DNA from 2 places in the Streptomyces sp. NPDC005706 genome. Region 2 is predicted to be linked to the other one. Evidence: riboswitches for the same ligand, from Rfam matches in the RefSeq annotation. Region 2 holds a riboswitch; the other holds the start of a gene.

Region 1 (9,709 bases), on a different contig from region 2:
GATCAGCGTGCGCGGGTCCAGCAGGGTGAGCGCGGTGACCAGCCCGTCGGCCAGCGCGTCCACCGCCTCCTGCCACACCCGGACGGCGTTCGGGTCACCGGACGCGACGGCCTTGGCGCAGTCGGCCGCGTCGGCCTCCGGGTCCCCGCAGGCCGCGGCCCATGCCTCGCTGACGGCGGACGCGGAGGCGTACCGCTCCAGGCAGCCGTGCTGGGCGCAGGGGCACGGGGTGCCCCCGGGCCGTACGACGATGTGCCCGATCTCGCCGGCGAAGCCGTGCGCGCCCGCCTCCACCCGGCCGTCCACGCCGATGGCGCCGGCGATCCCGGTGCCCAGCGGTACGAACAGGAACCGGTCGGCGCCCTTGCCCGCGCCGATCCGTCCCTCGGCGAGTCCGCCGGTGCGCACGTCGTGGCCGAGCGCCACCGGGACGCCGAGCCGCTCGGCGAGCAGGGCGCGCAGGGGTACGTCACGCCAGCCGAGGTTGGCGGCGTACACGGCGATCCCGTGCTCGTCGTCGACGATGCCGGGGACCGCGATGCCGGCCGCCGCGGCCGGCTCGCCGTAGGTCTCGACGCCGTACGCGCGCAGTTCGGCGGCGAAGCCGAGGATCGTCCCGACCACCGCGTCCGGCCCGCGCTCGCGTCCCGTCGCCCGGCGGGCGCGGTGCAGCAGCTCGCCGTCGTCTCCGACGAGGGCGGCCTTCATCCCGGTACCGCCCACGTCCAGGGCGATGACATGTCTCACGGGGGACAGTGTGGCCCCCTGACCCACAAGAGGTCTAGTCCACTCACGTGGTGTAGACCTTATGTGTCCACATATTGAACGGTCAGACAGCAGGGTTGGGGCTTTGAGGGTGCGTCGGCGTACGGCAGGAACGATCGCGGTGGTGTCCGCACTGGGCATGACGGCGGTCCTCGGCGGCTGCGGGAGCACGGACTCCTCCGACGTGACCCTCAGACTCGTCGCCGCCGACTACGGCGACTCGGCGGCGAACGGCTCCAAGAAGTACTGGGACGAGCTGGCCAAGGAGTACGAGGCCGAGCACGGGGTGAAGGTCGAGGTCAGCGTCTACTCCTGGAACGACGTCGACCGCAAGGTCAAGGAGATGGTCGACGCCGGGCACGCCCCCGACCTGGCCCAGATCGGCGCCTACGCCGACTACGCGGCCGCAGGCAAGCTGTACCAGGCCTCCGACCTGCTCTCCATACGCACCCAGGCCGACTTCCCCGCCGCGCTCTCCGACGCCGGCCAGTGGAAGCACGTGCAGTACGGCATCCCCTTCGCGGCCTCCACCCGGGTGCTCTTCTACAACAAGACCCTGTTCAGCCAGGCCGGCATCACCCCGCCCACCACCTGGGACGAGCTGGCGGCCGACGCCCGCGCGCTCAAGGACAAGGGCGTGAAGTACCCCTACGCGCTGCCGCTCGGCCCCGAGGAGGCCCAGGCCGAGACCATGCAGTGGCTGCTGGGCGGCGGCGACGGCTACACCGACGACATCGGCGCCTACAGCATCGACTCCGCGAAGAACGTGGAGACCTTCACCTGGCTCAAGGACGACCTGGTCGGCAAGGGCCTGACCGGCCCGGTCGCACCCGGCAGGCTGAACCGCGCGGACGCCTTCACCGCCTTCACGAACGGCCAGGTCGGCATGCTCAACGGCCACCCCACGCTGATCCGGCAGGCCGTCAAGAAGGGCGTGAAGTTCGGCACGGTCCCGATGCCGGGCCGCACCGGCCGGACCAAGGCCTCCATGGGCGTCGCCGACTGGATGATGGGCTTCCGGCAGAACGGGCACGCCCGCGAGATCGGTGACTTCCTCGACTTCGTCTACGAGAAGAAGAACGTGCTCGCCTTCTCCCGCGAGTACGGGCTGCTGCCGGTGACCGACTCCGCGTCCCGCGCCATGTCCGGCTCGGACGCGGCCGGTGACAAGGTCCTGCGTCCCTTCCTCGACGAACTCCCGCTCTCCCAGCTCTACCCGGTCGGCAAGACCTCGTGGGCCTCGGTCAGCGCGGCCGTGAAGAAGAACATCGGCCAGGCGGTCACGCCCGGCGGCAGCCCCGCCGACGTGCTGTCCCGGCTCCAGTCGACGGCGTCGGCCGCGGACAGCGCCGACGTCAACTGACCGGCTGTCGGTGCCCGGCGCTACGGTTGGCCGCATGGAGGAACTGGGCAGCCGCGAACAGGCCATCCTCGCGCTGGAGCGCCGGGGCTTCGCCGGCCCCGGCGCGAAGGAACGGGCCGTCCGCGAGGAACTGGGCCTCGCCCCGGTGCGCTACTACCAGCTCCTCAACGCCCTCCTGGACGACGCCCGGGCGCTCGCCGCGGACCCGGTCACGGTGAACCGCCTGCGCCGGGTGCGGGAGGCCCGCCGCGAGGAGCGCTGAACCGCCGGCCCGGACCGGGGGGAACGCTCCAGGAGTGACCCGGGCCCGCGCCGGATACTGTCCCTGTATGGACCTCCTGCCGACCCCGGCGACCCAGGCGGGCCGCGACGGACTGCACACGCTGCTGGCCAAGCCCCGCGCGGCGGTGATCGGCCTCGACTTCGACGGCACCCTCGCCCCGATCGTCGCCGACCCCGAGCAGGCCCGCGCCCACCCGGACGCCGTTCCCGCGCTCGCCGCGCTCGCCCCCGAGGTGGCCTCCGTCGCCGTGGTCACCGGCCGGCCCGCCGAGGTCGCCGTGCGGTACGGCGGCTTCGCGGACGTGCCCGGCCTGGAACACCTCACCGTCCTCGGCCACTACGGCGCCGAGCGCTGGGACGCCGCGACCGGCGAGATCACCGCGCCCCCGCCGCACCCGGGTGTGGCCGCGGTCCGCGCCGAACTGCCCGGGCTGCTGGAGCGCGCCGGCGCCGGGCACGGCACCTGGACCGAGGACAAGGGCCGGGCCGTCGCCGTGCACACCCGCCGCGCCGACGACCCCCAGGCCGCCTTCGAGGCCCTGCGCGGGCCCCTCACCGAACTCGCCGCCCGGCACGGCCTGATCGTCGAACCCGGCCGGCTGGTCCTGGAACTGCGCCCGCCCGGCATGGACAAGGGCGTCGCCCTCCTCGACCACGTCCGCCGCACCGCCGCCGGGTCCGTCCTCTACGCGGGCGACGACCTGGGCGACCTGCCCGCCTTCGCGGCCGTCGGGGAACTCCGCGCCGAGGGCGTCCCCGGCCTGCTGGTCTGCAGCGGCAGCACCGAGGTCACGGAACTGGCCGAACGGGCGGACCTGGTGGTCGACGGCCCGGAGGGGGTCGTCGCGCTCCTGCGCGCCCTGGCGGCCAGGCTCGGCTGACGCAGGCCCGCCGGACCCTCAGCCGGTCAGCGCGCCGAGCTGGTCCAGGAACCACTGCGCCGGCGGCAGCGCGGTGGCGGCGGCGGCCAGCCGCTTGGACCGCTCCGCCCGCTCGCCCTGGGGCAGGCCCAGCGCGGTGTGCAGCGCGTCCGCCGTCCCCACGACGTCGTACGGGTTGACCACGATCGCGTCCTCGCCCAGCTCCTCGTACGCCCCGGCCTCGCGCGACAGCACCAGCGCGCACCCCTCGTCGGAGACGACCGGCACCTCCTTGGCGACCAGGTTCATGCCGTCCCGGATCGGGTTGACCAGGGCCACGTCCGCGAGCCGGTAGGCGGCCAGGGAGCGGGCGAAGTCGTCCTTCACGTGCAGCACCACCGGCGTCCAGCCGGGCGTCCCGTAACGGGAGTTGATCTCGTCCGCGACCCGTTGCACCTCGGCCGTGTAGTCGCGGTAGACCGCGAGGTCCTGCCGCGAGGGGTAGGCGAAGGCGATGTGCACCACCCGCTCGCGCCACTCCGGGTGGCCCTCCAGGAGCTGCCGGTACGCCAGCAGTCCGCGCACGATGTTCTTGGACAGCTCGGTGCGGTCCACCCGGACGATGGTCCGGCGCCCCTCGCCGATCTCCGCGCGCAGGGCCGTCATCCGCTCGTCCACGTCCGGCCGGTGCGCCCGCTCGCGCAGGAAGTCCGCGTCCGCGCCGAGCCCGTGCACCCCGATCCGGGTCCCGGACGGGATGCCGGGGCCGAGCACCGCGTGGCAGCAGTCCGTGAACGCGTCCGCCCAGCGCCTGGTCAGGAACGCCGCCCGGTCCGCGCCGAGGATGCCGGTCAGCAGCTCGGCGGCGATGTCGTCGGGCAGCAGCCGGAAGTAGTCCGGCGGGGCCCACGGGGTGTGCGAGAAGTGGCCGATGCGCAGGTCGGGACGGAGCTGCCGGAGCATCCGCGGGGCGAGGGCCAGGTGGTAGTCCTGGATGAGCACCGCGGCACCCTCGGCCGCCTCCTGCGCCAGCGCCTCGGCGAACGCCCGGTTGTACGCCTGGTACGAGGCCCACTGGCGGCGGAACTCCGCGTCGAGGACCGGCTCCAGCGGGGTCTGGTACAGCATGTGGTGGACGAACCAGAGCACCGAGTTGGCGATGCCGTTGTAGGCGTCGGCGAACACGGTCGCGTCGATGTCGAGCATCCGCACCCGCTGCTCGCCGGTGTCCTCGGCCGGCAGCAGACCCCCGCCCGCCCGCCGTACCGCCTCCCGGTCGCCGTCGCCGAGCGCGGCGCAGACCCAGACCGCGTTGTGGTCCGGCCCGATGGCCGAAAGACCCGAGACCAGCCCGCCCCCGCCCCGTCTGGCGCTCAGCGAGCCGTCCTCGAGCACCTCGTACGAAACCGGGCCGCGGTTGGACGCGACCAGCACCTCAGCACCCTGCGTGGCAGCCATGATTCTCAACCTAGCCCGGCCCGGAAACGCTCAAACGTACGCTCCGCCCCGGAAGGGGGCTGTATACGGCCGTTCTTCCGCGTCCACCGCACCGCGGCCGGGCCGCCCACCGGGCCGCTCAGGCCACCTTGCGGTGCGCGTACTCGGCGATCTCCACCATCGGCGGCCGCTCCTCGGTGTCCACCGAGTAGGTGCGCGGCTCGAACCCGTCCTCGCCCCGTTCGAACTGGGTGAGCGAGGGCCGTACGAGGTGGCCGCGGGCCAGCCGGAGCTGAGCGGTGCGGTAGATCGCCGCGGCCATCCGGCCGAGTGCCTGGCCGTCCTGGTGCCGGTGCCTGCGCACCCCCACGTCCACCTGGGCCAGCGCGTCCAGGCCCACCAGGTGCAGCGCGTCCACCAGCATGCCCAGCTCCACGCCGTAGCCCACCGGGAACGGGAGCTGTTCCAGCAGCGAGCGGCGGGCCGCGTATTCCCCGCCCAGTGGCTGCACGAAGCCGGCGAGCTGCGGCCAGTGCATGTTCAGCAGTGGGCGGGCCATCAGCTCGGTGACCCGGCCGCCCTGTCCGGCGGCGGCCGTGCCGGAGGCGCGCCCGTCGGGCACGGTGAGCGGGCGGTCGTACATCGCCTTGACCAGGTCGACGTCCGGCTCGGTGAGCAGCGGGCCGACGATGCCGAGGACGAAGTCGGAGGAGAACTCCCTCAGGTCTGCGTCGATGAAGCAGACGATGTCCCCGCTCGTCGCCAGCAGCGAGCGCCACAGCACCTCGCCCTTGCCGGGGACGGCCGGTATGCGCGGCAGGACGCTGTCGCGGTGCACCACCCGGGCGCCGGCCGCGGCGGCGACCTCCGAGGTGCGGTCGGTGGAGCCGGAGTCGACGACGACGATCTCGTCGACCAGCGGAGCCTGCCGCATGAGGTCGTGACGGATGACGGCGACGATGTCGCCGACCGTCTCCTCCTCGTTGAGCGCGGGCAGGACGACGGAGACGGACTGCCCGGTGCGCTGCTTGGCGGCCAGGACTCCGTGCAGCGGGCGGTCGGCCACGGACCAGGAGCGGGTGGCCAGCCAGCGCTCGACTTCTTCCAGCACGGTCTGCGGCTCCTCACTGTCGTGATCACACCTGTTGGGGGAGGGTGATGCATCTCGCGGTTCGGACGACTATCTCAACTGTCCCGGCCGTCGGTTACAGTCTTGAACAACGCCGATGACCATCGCATGTCGGGGGTCGCCCGGCGTTCACAACCGAATACCGCTCATCCAGAGGGGCAGAGGGACACGGCCCGATGAAGCCCCGGCAACCCCCCTGAGCCGCACTCGTTTTTTCGCGCGAGGCTCCCGGCCAGGGAAGGTGCCAAATCCGTCTCACGGCGAGATGCGTCGTGAGGAAGATGAGGAGAAAGGGCCTCGCCTCCATGGCTGTGCAGACAGTTGCAAGCACCAGTGATCCCGCCGTCGATCTCGGCCCCGCCGCTGCCCTGAGCTGTCGCGAATGCGGACACCGGGTACCCCTCGGACCGGTCTTCGCGTGCGAGGAGTGTTTCGGCCCGCTGGAGATCGCCTACGACTTCTCCGCCTACGACACCGAAGAGCTGCGCCGGCGCATCGAGGCGGGTCCCGCGAACATCTGGCGCTACGCGCCCCTGCTGCCCGTTCCCGCCGACGTGGACCGGAAGCCGAACCTCAACCCCGGCTGGACCAAGCTCGTCAAGGCCGACAACCTGGCCCACGAGCTGGGCGTCACCGGCGGGCTGTACGTGAAGGACGACTCCGGCAACCCGACGCACTCCTTCAAGGACCGCGTCGTCGCCCAGGCCCTGGAGGCCGCGCGCGCCTTCGGCTTCACCACCCTGTCCTGCTCCTCCACCGGCAACCTCGCCGGTGCCGTCGGCGCCGCCGCCGCCCGGGCCGGCCTGCGCTCCTGCGTGTTCATCCCGCACGACCTGGAGCAGGGCAAGGTCGTCATGGCCGCGATCTACGGCGGCGAACTCGTCGGCATCGAGGGCAACTACGACGACGTGAACCGTTTCTGCTCCGAGCTGATCGGCGACCCGGCCGGCGAGGGCTGGGGCTTCGTCAACGTCAACCTGCGGCCGTACTACGCCGAGGGCTCCAAGACGCTGGCGTACGAGATCTGTGAGCAGCTCGGCTGGCGGCTGCCGGACCAGATCGTGGTCCCGATCGCCTCCGGCTCCCAGCTCACGAAGATCGACAAGGGTCTGCGGGAGCTGATCGAACTCGGTCTGGTCGAGGACCGGCCGTACAAGATCTTCGGTGCCCAGGCCGAGGGCTGCTCGCCGGTGTCGACCGCGTACAAGGCGGGCCACGACGTCGTACGGCCGCAGAAGCCGAACACCATCGCCAAGTCCCTCGCCATCGGCAACCCGGCCGACGGGCCGTACGTCCTGGACATCGCGCGCCGCACCGGCGGAGCGGTGGAGGACGTGACGGACGAGGAGGTCGTGGACGCGATCAAGCTGCTGGCCCGGACCGAGGGCATCTTCGCGGAGACGGCGGGCGGAGTGACCGTCGGCGTCACCCGCAAGCTGCTCAAGGAGGGCGTGCTGGACCCGGCGAAGACCACGGTCGTCCTCAACACCGGCGACGGCCTCAAGACCCTCGACGCGGTGGCCGGCACCGGCCTCACCGCCACCATCCGCCCGAACCTGGACTCCTTCCGAGAGGCTGGCCTCGCATGAGCGTGACCGTTCGCATCCCCACCATCCTGCGCACCTACACCGGCGGGCTGGCCGAGGTCGCCGCCGACGGCGCGAACCTCGCCGAGGTCATCGAGAACCTGGAGAAGAACCACACCGGGATCGCCGCGCGGGTGCTGGACGACCAGGGCAAGCTGCGCCGCTTCGTCAACGTGTACGTCAACGACGACGATGTCCGATTCGAGCAGGGACTGCAGACCGCGACCCCGGACGGCGCCGGTGTCTCCATCATTCCGGCCGTCGCCGGCGGCTGACAGAATGACCGATCATTACCTTCGGTAACGCCGGTTACCGATTGTTCATTGAATGGCCTCCCCCGTGCGAGAAACGGAGGGGGCCATTCTGTGTGATTGAGCGCGGTAGAGTTGGGGAACCCGCTCCCGGACCATGGGTCAGGAGCCCTGGATTCACCGCGATGCACCCGACAAGAAGTAGCCAAACTGTGGGTGCTTTCTGCGGCTTTTGTGCATTTTATGGAGCCCGACTTGCCCTGAATTCGGGCGAATTCACGCTACATTCCGGACCGCCCGCGTCCATATTTCTCGTCCGATTGACCTGTTGCAGACGGCAGTTGGGCAGATACATTCAGCGGCGGTCGACGCGTTCCGGCGCACGCCCCCGGCCAATGGGGGGTGAGGTCTGACCCGGGTCCGCGAAGTGTGGATCTGTGCAAGGGCCAGTAATAGGGGAGTTAGGCATGGCTCAGGGCACCGTCAAGTGGTTCAACGCGGAGAAGGGGTACGGCTTCATCGCGGTCGACGGTGGTGCGGACGTATTCGTCCACTACAGCGCCATTCAGATGGACGGCTACCGCACCCTGGAAGAGGGCCAGCGGGTGGAGTTCGAGATCTCGCAGGGCCAGAAGGGCCCGCAGGCCGACATGGTTCGCCTCAGCGCCTGAACGTTTCTTGCACGAAGGGCCCGCACCTCGCACAGGGTGCGGGCCCTTCGCCGTGCCCGGGCCCCTGTGTTCGCGGGCGGCTGACGGGGCCGCCCGTACCCCGGGAGGCGCTTGCACTCGGGCATGCCGAGTGCTAATCATTGCGTTAGCACTCTGAAGGTGAGAGTGACAACGAGGACCGGGTCGGTGAGGCCCGCAGGCCAAGTGGGGGAAGGAACCACGCGGCCGGCGAGCCGTCCGTCGCGGGCGCGGGCGCGGTCCGAAGGAATCACCCCCAGTCCTGGAGGGACCACTTCACATGGCCAAGATCATCGCGTTCGACGAGGAGGCGCGGCGCGGCCTCGAGCGCGGCATGAACCAGCTCGCGGACGCCGTCAAGGTGACGCTCGGCCCCAAGGGCCGCAACGTCGTCCTCGAGAAGAAGTGGGGCGCCCCCACGATCACCAACGATGGTGTCTCCATCGCCAAGGAGATCGAGCTCGAGGACCCGTACGAGAAGATCGGCGCCGAGCTGGTCAAGGAAGTCGCCAAGAAGACGGACGACGTCGCCGGTGACGGTACGACCACCGCGACCGTGCTCGCCCAGGCCCTGGTCAAGGAAGGCCTGCGCAACGTCGCCGCCGGTGCCAACCCGATGGCCCTGAAGCGCGGTATCGAGAAGGCCGTCGAGGCCGTCTCCGCCGCCCTGCTGGAGCAGGCGAAGGACGTCGAGACCAAGGAGCAGATCGCCTCCACCGCGTCCATCTCCGCCGCCGACACCCAGATCGGCGAGCTGATCGCCGAGGCCATGGACAAGGTCGGCAAGGAAGGCGTCATCACCGTCGAGGAGAGCAACACCTTCGGTCTCGAGCTCGAGCTCACCGAGGGCATGCGCTTCGACAAGGGCTACATCTCCGCCTACTTCGCGACCGACATGGAGCGCATGGAGGCGTCGCTCGAGGACCCGTACATCCTCATCGCCAACTCCAAGATCGCCTCCGTCAAGGACCTGCTCCCGCTGCTGGAGAAGGTCATGCAGTCGGGCAAGCCGCTGCTGATCATCGCCGAGGACGTCGAGGGCGAGGCCCTGTCGACCCTGGTGGTCAACAAGATCCGCGGCACCTTCAAGTCCGTCGCCGTCAAGGCCCCGGGCTTCGGCGACCGCCGCAAGGCCATGCTCGGCGACATCGCCATCCTCACGGGCGGCGAGGTCATCTCCGAGGAGGTCGGCCTCAAGCTGGAGAACGCGACCCTGGACCTCCTGGGCCGCGCCCGCAAGGTCGTCGTCACCAAGGACGAGACCACCATCGTGGACGGTGCCGGCTCCTCGGAGCAGGTGCAGGGCCGCGTGAACCAGATCCGCGCCGAGATCGAGAACAGCGACTC
Region 2 (9,709 bases):
AGCCCACCAGCAAGCAGCGGCTGAACGTCACGTTCGGGCCCGAGGCGGGCGTCTACGGCGTCGGACAGCCCATCACCGCCCAACTCGACCGCGAGGTCAAGGACAAGGCGCAGCGGGCCGTCGTGGAGCGCGGCCTGCGCGTGGACTCCGTGCCGGCCGTGCAGGGCTCCTGGTACTGGGTCAGCAACAAGGAACTCCACTTCCGCCCCAAGGACTACTGGCCCGCCCACGCCACCGTCCAGGTGCACAGCAACCTGGAGGGCGTGAAGATCGGCGACCGGCTCTGGGGCGGCAGGGCGAAGGCGTTGAAGATCACAACCGGTGACCGGATCGAGGCCGTCACGGACGCCTCGACGCACCAGTTGACGTACTACAAGAACGGCCGGCAGGTCGAGCAGATCCCGGTCACCACGGGCAAGCCCGGCTTCGAGACCCGCAACGGGGTCAAGGTCGTCCTGGAGAAGCAGTACTTCGTACGGATGCGCGGCACCACCGTCGGCATCGCCGAGGGCAGCTCCGACTCGTACGACCTGCCGGTCTACTACGCCACCCGGGTCACCTGGTCCGGTGAGTACGTGCACGCCGCGCCCTGGTCGGTCGGCTCCCAGGGCTCCGCCAACGTCAGCCACGGCTGCACGGGGATGAGCACGTCCAACGCCGAGTGGTTCTTCGACAACGTCCATCCGGGTGACATCGTCAGAGTGGTCAACTCCAACGGCGACCCGATGGAGGCCTTCGGCAACGGCTTCGGGGACTGGAACCTCGACTGGAACAAGTGGCGCACGGGCAGCGCCCTGACGGCCGGCACACCGGACACCGGGGCACCGTCCCACGACGCACCCAGGCTGCGGCCGGTGGCCCTGTGACCCGGGGCGCGGGGCGGTACGGCCCGCCTCGCGCCCCCGGACCGTCCGTCAGACGCCCAGCAGCCGCTTCCGGCGCAGCAGGGAGGCCAGGGCGGAGGCGAACTCCACCGGCTCCACCGGCAGCGTCACAGCGGCGTCCGCACGGCTCCAGGTGGCCAGCCACGCGTCCTGCGGCCGCCCCATCAGCAGCAGCACGGGCGGGCAGTTGAACACCTCGTCCTTGATCTGCCGGCACACCCCCATGCCGCCCATCGGCACGGCCTCGCCGTCGAGCACGCACACGTCGATGCCGCCCTTGTCCAGCTCGCGCAGCACCGCCTCGGGCGTCGCGCACTCCAGGAGCTCCACGACCGGCACATCCGGAGCGGGCCGCCGCCCCACGGCCAGCCGCACCTGCTCGCGGGTGTTGGAGTCGTCGCTGTACACCAGCACTGTGGCGGTCGGCTGCATGCTTCCTCCGAGACGTGGGCGTCGTACGGACAGGGCCGTTCGAGCCGGATGCTACTCCCATGAACACCACGTCAACACCGGTTCGGCGGGGCAAGACACTCCGAACGGCACCCCCCGGAGTGAGGGCGGGATAAGCGACCGACATAATGTCGGTCGTGGCGACAGCAACGACAGTAGAAACCGGGCACGCGCACCCGTCGGTCAATCGACCGAACCTCACCAGCGTCGGAACCATCATCTGGCTGAGTTCCGAGCTGATGTTCTTCGCGGCCCTCTTCGCGATGTACTTCACCCTCCGGTCGGTGACCGGACCGGCGCACTGGAAGGAGATGGCGGAGGCACTCAACGTGCCCTTCTCCGCCACGAACACCACGATCCTGGTGCTCTCCTCACTGACCTGTCAGCTCGGCGTCTTCGCCGCCGAGCGCGGGGACGTGAAGAAGCTCCGTGGCTGGTTCATCCTCACCTTCATCATGGGCGCGATCTTCATCGGCGGTCAGATCTACGAGTACACGGAGCTGGTGAAGAAGGACGGGATCTCCCTGTCCTCCGACCCGTACGGCTCGGTGTTCTACCTGACCACCGGCTTCCACGGCCTGCACGTGACGGGCGGTCTCATCGCCTTCCTGCTGGTCCTCGGCCGTACATACGCGGCGAAGAGGTTCACGCATGAGCAGGCGACCGCCGCCATCGTCGTGTCCTACTACTGGCACTTCGTCGATGTCGTCTGGATCGGCCTCTTCGCCACGATCTACCTGATCAAGTAGCCGGGACCGTTCCCGCACATCCAGCATCGACGCAGAAGATCCTGACACCGGGGTAATCCGTGAAAAAGCTCTCCGCACGACGACGCCATCCGCTGGCGGCGGTCGTCGTCCTACTCCTCGCGCTGGCGGCCACTGGGGGGCTGTACGCCGCGTTCGCGCCCGCGAGCAAGGCACAGGCCGATGAAACCTCCCAGTCCCTGACCATCAAGGAGGGCAAGAAGCTCTACGAGGTCGGCTGCGCCAGCTGCCACGGCACCGGTGGCAAGGGCTCCTCCGACGGGCCGAGTCTGGTCGGCGTGGGCGCCGCCGCCGTCGACTTCCAGGTCGGCACGGGCCGTATGCCCGCCTCGTCCTCGCAGATGGCGCAGATCCCGCGCAAGAAGGCCGTCTACACGCAGGCCCAGATCGACCAGCTCGCCGCGTACGTGGCGTCGCTGGGCGCCGGCCCGAACGTGCCGACGAAGCAGCAGTACGGCCCGGAGGGCGCGGACATCGCCAAGGGCGGCGAGCTGTTCCGCACCAACTGCGCGCAGTGCCACAACTTCACCGGCAAGGGTGGTGCCCTCACCAAGGGCAAGTACGCGCCGAGCCTCGAGGGCGTGGCCCCCAAGCACATCTACGAGGCCATGCAGACCGGCCCGCAGAACATGCCGTCCTTCCCCGACACCACGATGTCGGAGAAGAACAAGAAGGACATCATCGCGTACCTGAACGCGGTCAACGGTGACGAGACGGTCAACCCGGGTGGCCTCGAGCTGGGCGGCCTCGGGCCGGTCACCGAGGGTCTGTTCGCCTGGATCTTCGGCCTCGGCGCACTGATCGCGGTTGCCGTGTGGGTCGCCGCCCGGACCGCAAAGGCCAAGAAGTCATGAGTAGCCAAGACATTCCAGAAGAGAACCTGCCCGCAGCGCAGGACCACGCACACGGCGCCGTGAGCGTCGCGGACGAGGCGAACCCGTTCGCGGACCCGGGGCTCCCGCCCCACGAGCACCGGATCCAGGACATCGACGAGCGGGCCGCCAAGCGGTCCGAGCGCGTCGTCGCCCTGCTGTTCACGGTCTCGATGCTGGCCACCGTCGGCTTCATCGCCTCGTACGTGACGATCTCGCCCGACACCTCGGTCTTCGTCTTCCCGATCGGGCACATCAGCGCGCTGAACTTCGCGCTCGGCCTGACCCTGGGTACGGCGCTGTTCTGCATCGGCGCGGGCGCGGTCCACTGGGCCCGCACCCTGATGTCCGACGAGGAGGTCGCCGCCGAGCGTCACCCGATCTCGGCCCCGGCGGAGGTCCGCGCGCAGGTCCACGCGGACTTCAAGCAGGGTGCCAAGGAGTCGGCGCTCGGCCGCCGCAAGCTGATCCGCAACACGATGTTCGGCGCGCTCACCCTGGTGCCGCTCTCCGGTGTCGTGCTGCTGCGTGACCTCGGCCCGCTGCCCGGCACCTCGCTCCGGCACACCCTGTGGGCCAAGGGCAAGCTCCTCGTCAACACGAACACGAACCAGCCGCTGCGTCCCGAGGACGTCGCCGTCGGTTCGCTCACCTTCGTCAGGCCCGAGGGCCTGGAGGAGACCGACGAGGACTTCCAGAACGAGATCGCCAAGGCCGCCGTGATGATCATCCGGCTGCAGCCGGGCAACATCAAGGACAAGCGCGAGCTCGACTGGTCGCACGAGGGCATCGTCGCCTTCTCGAAGATCTGCACCCACGTCGGTTGCCCGATCTCCCTGTACGAGCAGCAGACGCACCACGTCCTGTGCCCGTGCCACCAGTCCACCTTCGACCTCTCCGACGGTGCCCGAGTGATCTTCGGCCCCGCTGGTCACGCCCTGCCGCAGCTCCGCATCGGCGTGAACGACGAGGGTTACCTCCAGGCGCTCGGCGACTTCGAGGAGCCCGTCGGTCCTGCATTCTGGGAGCGCGGATGAGCACCAACGAGAACAACGAGCGGCGCGGCAAGGCGCCGGCCGGCGAGCGGGTAGCGGACTGGGCGGACGGCCGGCTGGGGATCTACTCCCTGGCCAAGGCCAACATGCGCAAGATCTTCCCCGACCACTGGTCGTTCATGCTGGGCGAAGTCTGCATGTACAGCTTCCTCATCATCATCCTGACCGGTGTCTACCTGACGCTGTTCTTCCACCCGTCGATGAACGAGGTGGAGTACCACGGCTCCTACGTCCCGCTCCAGGGACAGCTGATGTCCGAGGCGTTCAACTCGACCCTGCACATCTCCTTCGACGTGCGCGGTGGTCTGCTCATCCGGCAGATCCACCACTGGGCCGCGCTGATCTTCCTCGCCGGCATGTTCGTGCACATGATGCGCGTGTTCTTCACCGGCGCGTTCCGCAAGCCGCGTGAGATCAACTGGCTGTTCGGCTTCCTGCTGTTCGTCCTGGGCATGTTCACCGGCTTCACCGGTTACTCGCTCCCGGACGACCTGCTCTCCGGCACCGGTGTGCGCTTCACCGAGGGCGCGATCCTGTCCATGCCGATCGTCGGCACGTACATCTCGTACTTCCTCTTCGGCGGCGAGTTCCCCGGCCACGACTTCGTGGCCCGGTTCTACTCGATCCACATCCTGCTGCTGCCGGGCATCATGCTCGGCCTGATGGTGGGCCACCTGATCCTGGTCTTCTACCACAAGCACACGCAGTTCGCGGGTCCCGGAAAGACCGAGAAGAACGTCGTCGGCATGCCGCTGCTGCCGGTGTACATGGCCAAGGCCGGAGGCTTCTTCTTCCTGGTCTTCGGCGTGATCGCGGCCATCGCCGCGGTCACCCAGATCAACCCGATCTGGGCCATGGGCCCCTACCGTCCGGACCAGGTGTCCACGGGCGCCCAGCCCGACTGGTACATGGGCTTCGCCGAGGGTCTGGTCCGCTACATGCCGGGCTGGGAGGTCAACTTCTGGGGTCACACGCTCGTCCTGGGCGTGTTCATCCCGCTGGTCCTCTTCGGCCTGGTGCTCGCGGCGATCGCGCTCTACCCGTTCATCGAGTCCTGGGTCACCGGGGACAAGAGCGAGCACCACATCCTGGACCGCCCGCGCAACGCCCCGACGCGCACCGCGTTCGGTGTCGCCTGGATCACGGTGTACATGGTCGGCCTGGTCGGCGGTGGCAACGACCTCTTCGCCACCCACTTCCAGCTGTCGCTCAACGCGGTCACGTGGTTCGTCCGGATCTCCTTCTTCGCCGGACCGGTCATCGCCTTCATCGTCACCAAGCGGATCTGCCTCGGCCTGCAGCGCCGGGACCGCGAGAAGGTGCTGCACGGCCGCGAGACGGGCATCATCAAGCGCCTGCCGCACGGTGAGTTCATCGAGATCCACGAGCCGCTCAGCCAGGAGCAGCTCCACACCCTGACCGCCCACCACCAGTACGAGCCGGCCGAGATCGGCCCGACGGTGGACGAGAACGGTGTCGAGCGCAAGGTGAAGGGGTCCGAGAAGCTGCGCGCCAAGCTCAGCGGCGCCTACTACGGCGAGGACAGCCAGATCCCGAAGGCCACCGTCGAGGAATACCGGGAGATCACCAGCGGCCACGGCCACCACTGATCCCCGAGCGTCGCCACGCCACAGTCGAAGGGCCCCGTCCGGCTTACGGACGGGGCCCTTCGCGGTGTCCGGGGCTGGATAGGGTGGGAGCACACTGTTCTTCGAAGACACCCAGGAGCGGCCATGAGCGCTGTGACCCCCGCTGGAGGCGACACCGCGGCGGGCCGTTCCTGGCCCGCCCTGCTGAACGGCCTGCTGGACGGCCGTGACCTGTCCGCCGACGAGACCGCCTGGGCGATGGACCTCATCATGCGCGGCGAGGCGACCGACGCCCAGATCGCCGGGTTCATGGTGGCGCTGCGCGCCAAGGGCGAGACGGTGCAGGAGATCACCGGACTCGTGCGGACCATGTACGAGCACGCCAACGTGATCGAGGTGCCCGGGCCGGCCGTCGACATCGTCGGCACCGGCGGCGACGGCGCGAAGACGGTGAACATCTCCACCATGTCGTCGATCGTCGTCGCCGGCACCGGCACGAAGGTCGTCAAGCACGGCAACCGCGCCGCGTCCTCCGCCTCCGGCTCCTCCGACGTCCTGGAGAAGCTCGGCATCAATCTCCACCTGACCCCGCGGCGGGTCGCCGAGGTCGCCGAAGAGGCCGGCATCACCATCTGCTTCGCGGTGAAGTTCCACCCCTCGCTGCGCCATGTCGCGGCCGCCCGCGGCCAGTTGGGCATCCGGACCACCTTCAACGTGCTCGGCCCGCTGACCAACCCGGCCAAGGTGCGCGCCCAGGCGGTCGGGGTGGCCGACCCGCGCATGGCGCCGATCGTGGCCGGGGTCCTCGCCGAGCGCGGGAACTCCGCCCTGGTCTTCCGGGGCGACGACGGCCTGGACGAGCTGACCACCACCGCCACCTCCCGGGTGTGGGTGGTCCGTGACGGCAAGGTCGCCGAGGAGCGCTTCGACCCCCGGGACGCCGGCATCGAGCTGGTCCCCGTGGAGGCCCTGCGCGGCGCCGACGCGTCGTACAACGCGGAGGTGGCCCGGCGCGTGCTGGACGGCGAGCACGGGCCCGTCCGGGACGCGGTGCTGCTGAACTCGGCGGCGGCGCTGGTCGCCCTGCGGCCGGCCGGCGAGCCGCTCACCGAGCAGCTGCGCGCGGGCATGGCGCGGGCGGCGGAGTCGATCGACAGCGGGGCGGCGAAGCGGACGCTGGAGCGGTGGGTGGCGGCCAGCAACGCCTGACACCCGCCGGGTGCGCAGCGGGGCGCGGTCCGGATGGCGGACCGCGCCTTGCGCACCGAAGATCGTGTGGCAGGATACTGAACCAGGTCATGAGTGACAGCCATTCGGCCCCGGCCGGCTGTCCGGCAACCCTCCGTCCGTGGCGGGGTGCCCCGGGTGAGGACCAGGTCGTGGGCAGCGAGGTCCACGGCAAGCGCGGACCCCTCGCGCGGCTCCGGTAAGGAGCGCGGGACCAGGGGTCCTGGTCGTCGAGGGAGCCTTCTGTGAGCAAGCGAATGCGATAGGGCGTAGAGCCCCGCCTCCGCGTACCCCTTTTCCCCTTCCACCGTGCTCCGAGCCGTACCGCTCGCACGGTGACACCGGCCTGCCTCACGGGAGTTCACCCATGTCCGTCTCCACCGCTGCCGCCGCCCAGACCATTTGTGACCAGCTGCCCGTTCTGGGCCGTGACGTCACCGTCCCGCTCGTGACGGGCGGCGAGGTCACCTACGCCGCGCTGGACTACGCCGCCAGCGCCCCCGCCCTGCAGCGCGTCTGGGACGACGTCGCCGCCTACGCGCCGTACTACGGCAGCGTCCACCGCGGCGCCGGCTACCTCTCCCAGCTCTCCACCGACCTGTTCGAGAACGCCCGCCGGACGGTCGCCCGGTTCCTCGACTGCCGCGACAGCGACCAGGTGGTCTTCACCCGGTCGACCACCGACTCCCTGAACCTCCTCGCCCGGGCGCTCCCGGCCGGCTGCGAGGTCTTCGTCTTCGAGACGGAGCACCACGCCGCGCTGCTGCCGTGGCAGGGCGCGAAGGTGACCGTCCTCGACGCGCCGCGCACCCCGCGGCGGGCCGTGGAGACCCTGGAGCGGGCCCTCGCCGACCGCGACCCGTACGGCCCGGCCCTGGTGTGCGTCACCGGCGCCTCCAACGTCACCGGGGAGCTGTGGCCGGTGCGCGAGCTGGCCGCCGCGGCCCACGCGCACGGGGCCCGGATCGTCCTGGACGCCGCCCAGCTCGCCCCGCACCACCCGGTGTCGGTCCGGGACCTGGACGTCGACTGGGTGGCCTTCTCCGGTCACAAGCTGTACGCGCCCTTCGGCTCCGGTGTGCTGGCCGGCCGCGCCGACTGGCTGGTCGCGGCCGAGCCGTACCTCGCGGGCGGCGGCGCCAGCCGCAGGGTCACCCGGCGCACCGACGGGGGAGTGGACGTGGAGTGGCACGAGAGCACCGCGCGCCACGAGGCCGGCTCCCCGAACGTCATCGGCGCCTACTCCATCGCCTCCGCCTGCAAGGCCCTCACCGAGGCCGGCTGGGACGCCCTCGTGGCCCGCGAGCAGCGGCTGATCGCCCGGGTCCGGGCGGGGCTCGCCGAGGTGCCGGAGGTCAGGGTGCTCTCCCTCTTCGGCGACGACGCCCCGCGGGTCGGCGTGCTCTCCTTCGTCGTCGAGGGCTGGAACAGCTCCCACTTCGCCGCCGCGCTCTCCGCCGAGTACGGCATCGGCGTCCGCGACGGCCTGTTCTGCGCCCACCCGCTGGTCCGCACCCTGCTGGACGGCGACCCGAGGATCCAGGGCGAGTGCGGGGCACCCGAGGCCGCGCCCGGAGAGAAGTCCCTGAACGCCGTCCGGGTCAGCTTCGGGGCGGGTACGCCCGACGAGCACGTCGAGCGCTTCGTCGACGCGGTGCGGGAACTGGTCCGCGACGGCGCGCGGTGGCGCTACCGCACCGAGGACGGCCGCTGCGTGCCGGTGCGCGACCAGGCCTGAGCCGGGCGCGGACCGCTAGGAGGCGGCGTTCACGAGTCGAGACCGATCGCGAACGCCGCCTCCAGGTCGTGCTGGGAGTACGTGCGGAACGCGACGTGCGTGTCGGTGCCCTCCACGCCGGGGATCTTGCTGATCCGCCCCGGGATGACGTCGGCCAGGTCCTCGTGCTGCCGCACCCGCACCATGGCGATCAGGTCGTAGGTGCCGGTGACGGAGAAAACCTCGCTCACCGAATCCAGCGAAGCGATCTGCTCCGCGATCTCGGGGATCCGGTCCACGCTGGTCTTGATCAGGACGATCGCGGTGATCACGGCTGGTTCTCTCCCTGGGGTGCCGGGGCCGGTGCGGACCTCACTCTAGTAGTCGGCCCGTGGCGCACCCACGCGTAGCCGAAGCCGAGGCCGAAGCCGATCAGGTGGGCGAGGTAGGCGACCCCGGGGCCCTGGCCGGAGCGGCCCGCCGCGAGCCATTGCAGGGCCGCCCAGAAGGGCAGTACGACCCAGGCCGGGAAGCGCAGGGGCAGGAAGAACAGGAAGGGGAGGAGACTGGTCACACGGGCACGGGGGAACAGGTACAGGAACGCTCCGAGGACCGCCGAGATCGCCCCCGAGGCGCCCACCAGCGACTGTCCGGAGGTGGCGTTGGCGGCCGCGTAGCCCAGCAGGGCCAGGTAACCGCAGCCGACGTAGAAGAGGGTGAACTCGACCCGGCCCATCCGTTCCTCGGTCATCAGTCCGAAGACGAAGAGGAAGAGCATGTTGCCGAGCAGATGCACCCAGCTGCCGTGCACGAACAGGGCGGTGGCCGGGGTCAGGGCCGCCCGGACGGACGGGTCGAACAGCTCGGCCGGGACCACGCCCCAGTGGCGGAAGTACGCCCGCTGCGCCGCGAACAGCGCTCCGCCCGAGCCGTACGCCGGGGTGAGTCCGGAGGCCGGGCCGAGCACGAAGATCAGGGTGCACAGGACGAGCAGCACGTACGTCATCGGCGCGGAGGCGCCCCGGACCGCCCGGAACGCCCCGCGGGCCGCCGTGCCCCAGGTGCGGATCATGACTACAGAGCATGACGTAACAGGACGTAGGCTGATACATCGCCTCGCCGCCGTGGACGGGCGGGCGGCGATCGAC

The links. A riboswitch is a leader RNA that binds a small molecule or an ion and turns the genes downstream of it on or off. The one in region 2 is predicted to bind S-adenosylmethionine.
Region 1: linked by a shared signal. The riboswitch ahead of thrC (threonine synthase) and the one ahead of ABZ478_RS38785 (aminotransferase class V-fold PLP-dependent enzyme) in region 2 are both predicted to bind S-adenosylmethionine.

What each region holds. Positions count from the first base shown of each region.
Region 1 is NZ_JBEXYS010000006.1:185,130-194,838, reverse strand. Features, by position in the region: gene ABZ478_RS14175 (ROK family protein) at 1-747, opposite strand, end outside; gene ABZ478_RS14170 (extracellular solute-binding protein) at 887-2,128, shown strand; gene ABZ478_RS14165 (DUF3263 domain-containing protein) at 2,163-2,390, shown strand; gene otsB (trehalose-phosphatase) at 2,458-3,291, shown strand; gene ABZ478_RS14155 (trehalose-6-phosphate synthase) at 3,310-4,728, opposite strand; gene ABZ478_RS14150 (glucosyl-3-phosphoglycerate synthase) at 4,847-5,818, opposite strand; SAM riboswitch class I at 5,980-6,124, shown strand; gene thrC (threonine synthase) at 6,142-7,425, shown strand; gene ABZ478_RS14140 (MoaD/ThiS family protein) at 7,422-7,697, shown strand; gene ABZ478_RS14135 (cold-shock protein) at 8,141-8,344, shown strand; gene groL (chaperonin GroEL) at 8,643-9,709, shown strand, end outside.
Region 2 is NZ_JBEXYS010000059.1:1,707-11,415, forward strand. Features, by position in the region: gene ABZ478_RS38750 (Ig-like domain-containing protein) at 1-866, shown strand, start outside; gene ABZ478_RS38755 (hypothetical protein) at 915-1,316, opposite strand; gene ABZ478_RS38760 (heme-copper oxidase subunit III) at 1,463-2,083, shown strand; gene ABZ478_RS38765 (c-type cytochrome) at 2,143-2,955, shown strand; gene ABZ478_RS38770 (Rieske 2Fe-2S domain-containing protein) at 2,952-4,010, shown strand; gene ABZ478_RS38775 (cytochrome bc complex cytochrome b subunit) at 4,007-5,638, shown strand; gene trpD (anthranilate phosphoribosyltransferase) at 5,762-6,826, shown strand; SAM riboswitch class IV at 6,912-7,028, shown strand; gene ABZ478_RS38785 (aminotransferase class V-fold PLP-dependent enzyme) at 7,212-8,582, shown strand; gene ABZ478_RS38790 (Lrp/AsnC ligand binding domain-containing protein) at 8,612-8,893, opposite strand; gene ABZ478_RS38795 (rhomboid family intramembrane serine protease) at 8,890-9,633, opposite strand.